DNA from 2 places in the Oceanobacillus sp. GQ8 genome. Region 2 is predicted to be linked to the other one. Evidence: predicted binding sites of a transcription regulator. Region 2 holds the regulator's gene; the other holds the start of a gene.
What was found. The regulator LexA, encoded in region 2, represses DNA repair genes until DNA is damaged. The targets are predictions, from matches to a motif close to CGAACATATGTTCG.
Positions count from the first base shown of each region.

Region 1 (2,210 bases), 310 kb from region 2:
GCGGGCACGGCGGCATACCTCTTCACATAAATCCAGGATGCAAATAGGGGCCTCTTCTGCCGAATAATCCCTTAAGAGGGAAATACCATGGCCAAAGCCTTTTTGTTCCGTTTTCGTAAAGTTGCCAAACACCGGGCTAAGATCTATACCCCATGCATGCCAGTATAACTGCTCTCCCATCACACCAAATCGTTTCTTCAGCTGGTCAAGACTGAAACGGGCAATTTGGCCAAGCGTGACAATTCCCATACGATTTAAATTACGCTTCATTCTGCCGCCAATTCCCCAGATTTTTTCCACAGGGAATGGCCAAAGCTTCTCTTCTACATCTTCATAGCGACACTCGGCAATGCCAACTTTTTTTGCATGCAAATCCATCACCACTTTTGCGAGGAATTTATTATCCCCAATCCCAATAGAGCAAGTGATGCCAAAGTTTTCTAAGATATCTTCTTTTATTTTTTCGGCGATTTCCCAACGTGTGCCAAATAATTTTTCCATTCCATTAACCGTTACCCAAACTTCGTCAACAGAATACTGATGGATGGCTTCTTTTGGTACGTACTGATATAGTAGCTTCGTAATCTCTGATGATACGTATAAATAGTCTGCCATATGAGCCTGTACGATGTACAACTCGGGGTCATGTTTCGGTAGCTCGAAGAAACGGCTAACATTGCTGATCCCATATTTTTGCTTTAGTGCCGGCGATGCGGCCAGGACAATACTTCCCGGTCGATCGGGATCCCCGACAACGGCCAGCAGTGCAGACATAGGATCTAGGTTCATTTTTACTGCCTCCACGCTTGCATAGAAGGAGCGCATATCAATACAGAGCACATCATTGCGAGCATATTTGGAGTAGTCCATTTCTTTCACCTCTCACAGAACATTTGTTCTGATAGTATATGCCAATCGACCTAGTTTTAGCAATGGTAATTTATGAAAGCTTCGATTTGTACACCTAACATTTGATAGGGAGTAGGAAAACTTACTTATTCGCCAGCTTTGAAAACAGGAAAAAAGATAACGCAATTTATGTTATATTTGAAATAAACATATTTCTAAGGGGAGGTATTATGAAGCCCAAACCAATCTATGTGGAATTACCAATACATACAGACATGGAATCCTTATGGGAGGCAACCCAGCGCCCTGACCTGCATGAAAAATGGGATCTGCGATTTTCCTCCATTACATATTTACCAAAAAAGGAAGGCGAGCCCCAGCAGTTTTCGTATCAAACAAAAATTGGATTTGGAGTACGTATTAAAGGCTGGGGCGAAAGTGTGGGCAGCTATCAAGCAAAGGACGATGCAAGAACGTCTTCACTGCATTTTGGCACGGATCAGAAAATCTCTCTTATTCGAGAAGGAAGAGGGTATTGGAAGTACAAGCCAGAAAGTGATAACACCGTCACCTTCCTTACCCAATATAATTATGAAACACGCTTTGGCAAGCTTGGAAGTCTCTTTGATATGCTATTATTTCGCCCGTTAATCGGCTGGGCCACTGCGCTTAGTTTTGATGTTGTAAAGCGATGGCTAGAAAAAGGGGAACAACCATGGGCACAGTATACACGGTTTTTTACCCAATGGATCACTGCTATTTTCTTCGCTTTTGTCTGGATTTATCATGGTTTAGTGCCAAAGGTCATAAACCAGCATCCGGCAGAACTGTCCATGCTACAACAGGTTTTTCCTGTAGATGACCAAACAGCGATCATGCTAGTGATAATAATTGGGACACTGGAAGTACTATTCGGGCTAGGCTGGCTATTCTATCGGAAGAAACGTCAGCTGTACAGACTGCAGTTTATCGCTTTTCCACTCCTGACAGTAGGAGCAATTTTTGCTGCACCAGAGCAGCTCACCGCGCCATTCAATGCCCTCACCTTTAACGTGGCATTGCTTGTTTTAACCTGGGTCGGCTGTATGGCAAGTCGAGGGGTGCCAACTGCAAAAAACTGTAAAAGAAAGCAAGGAGATTAACATGACCACCTCGATTTACGAACAAATATTAGGCCAAGCGTTTTACCAATTACACCCAAAACTACAACAACGCTATACATTTTTACAAGACCGTCCATTTGAAGCAAGGGGTGTCATGAAACGAATAAAAGGTGTGCCAAAAGGCTTACTGCCGCTTGGCTGGATTGGTGTAAAAAGAAAATTACTTTTTCCAGAGAGAGGAGAAGGGGTTCCTTTTAC
Region 1 is NZ_JCAXEV010000001.1:922,643-924,852, reverse strand. It holds gene AC6CHS_RS04850 (DNA polymerase IV) at 1-870, opposite strand, end outside; gene AC6CHS_RS04845 (DoxX-like family protein) at 1,080-1,991, shown strand; gene AC6CHS_RS04840 (DUF4166 domain-containing protein) at 1,993-2,210, shown strand, end outside.
Region 1: the regulator LexA is predicted to act here: its motif matches at 887-900, upstream of AC6CHS_RS04850 (DNA polymerase IV).

Region 2 (2,210 bases):
TCAATTTTATCCTGAGATAACATGGCTCTACCTCCTTTTCAATTATCTATTACACAAGTCTAAATACCCTTTTGGCTTTTACAAACTTCCTCGTCGTAATTGCGCCAACGTCTTGGGCTATTTAAGATCTTATTAAGCTTTATCTTTTAAAAAATCTATTTTACTTCTGAATACAACAAAAAACAAGAGCCATTAGCTCCTGCTTATTTATTTTACGCCTATTAAGGCTTATATTCAAGTATCTTGCAGTTCCTTATACCTCCGATGGACCGTCGCTTTTGAAACAGGGTAACCCATTCCATTTAATGTACTCGTAATCTCTTCAAATGTCAGTTTTTTCTCTCTAAGTCTAACCACTTCTTCTATAGGAAAGTCAACTCTATCACGCCCTGGCGCATGATGCTGGTTTTTGAGATTATCAGCAGGATTATATCCTTGTTCTACTGCGCGTCTCATTCCTCTTTTAATCTTTGCATTGTGAATTTTCCGCTGGTATTCTTCCACTATCCCAACAATTTGCAAAACCATAGAGTCTGATTCTGATAGTTCAAGCTTCCCATCATGCATTGCTGTATATACATCTATACGGAGCTTTTGAAGCTGATGGAACAACGCAATTTTGGTATTCCCACGCCCTAGTCTAGTTTCATCCTGGATGAGTAGACAGTCAGCATCTTTAGCTGCAAATATATCGAGCATCTCAAATATTCCATTTCGCTCTATTTCATAGCCACTCTTCTGTTCTTCTATACAAGCTATTACATTAAAATTATAGCGTTCTGCTAATCCCGTTAGCTCTATTTTTTGTCTAGCAAGAGAGGTCTCTTGGGTATGTTTGTCGGTACTCACGCGACAGTAGATAATTGCATTCAACACGCTTACTCCTTCTTAAACCATTTAACTCGTAATCATAGTAAAGTACAGGAATCCCAGCGTCAAGGCAAAGGCAACTATATAAAACAAATCCGTTTTTGTAAGTTTACTAAACATAGTCTCATTCCCTCCTTCTCTAAATAGGAACCTTTGTTCGCTTATTTGTAATTTTAATTATAGCAGAACATATGATCCTGTCAAGACTTTTTCTCGAACGAATGTTTGCTTTATGTGGAATCAAATGGTAAACTATTAATAATTAATCTTATGGGCGAGGTGAAACATTTATGTCAAAACTATCAAAACGTCAGCAAATGATTTTAGATTATATTAAAGACGAAGTAACAAAAAAAGGATATCCGCCTTCCGTCCGGGAAATTGCCGAAGCTGTTGGACTTGCCTCAAGTTCTACAGTGCATGGACATTTATCTAGAATTGAAAGCAAAGGATACATTCGACGAGATCCGACTAAGCCAAGAGCAATTGAAATACTTGATTTGTCGGAAGGAAACAATATCCCAAGAGAAGAAGCTCGCTATGCTCCTGTAATCGGGAAAGTAACAGCAGGCCTACCTATTACAGCAGTTGAAAACATCGAGGAATTCATTCCTCTACCAACCACAAGTGCCGGACCTGATGATAATCTTTTCGTATTGGTTATCGAAGGGGAAAGTATGATTGAAGCAGGAATACTTGATGGGGATATGGTTATCGTGAAACAGCAGAACACCGCACAAAACAGTGATATAGTTGTTGCGATGACAGATGAAAACGAAGCGACAGTGAAAAGGTTCTTTAAAGAAAAAGACCATATTCGCCTCCAGCCTGAGAATGCAACGATGGATCCGCTTCTATATGATAATGTAACTATACTAGGTAAAGTAATTGGCTTATATCGTAATATTCATTAAATAGCGCAACGCATAGTATCATGCACTCGTCTTTCGATCATGCCAAATATCTTTTTCTCACAATAAAAAAACAGCTGCCTCGAGGGCAGCTGTTTTATTGTTCCATTATTACTTTGGCTGATTGGAAAAGAATTTTAACAGCAGGCAATAACGTGTCTTCTTTAATATCAAATTTCTCATTATGATGCCCTGCAGTCAGTTCTGTTCCGAATACACAGTAGGTTGCCTTTCCGCCGTTTTTCTGCACTTCGTTCATAAAATAGGTCGCATCCTCTGATCCTCCTGGTGTGTTATCCTCCAGTCGACTTTTTTCAATATCTGGGGATAATTCGGCACATTGGTGGAGGATACCTGCTAGGTCCAACGAACATTTACAGCTTAGTGCCTCGCCTACTGTTTCAATCTTATGTTCTACTTGGTACATGG
Region 2 is NZ_JCAXEV010000001.1:615,649-617,858, forward strand. It holds gene AC6CHS_RS03305 (DUF896 domain-containing protein) at 1-23, opposite strand, end outside; gene AC6CHS_RS03310 (YneB family resolvase-like protein) at 235-873, opposite strand; gene lexA (transcriptional repressor LexA) at 1,161-1,784, shown strand; gene AC6CHS_RS03320 (amidohydrolase) at 1,879-2,210, opposite strand, start outside.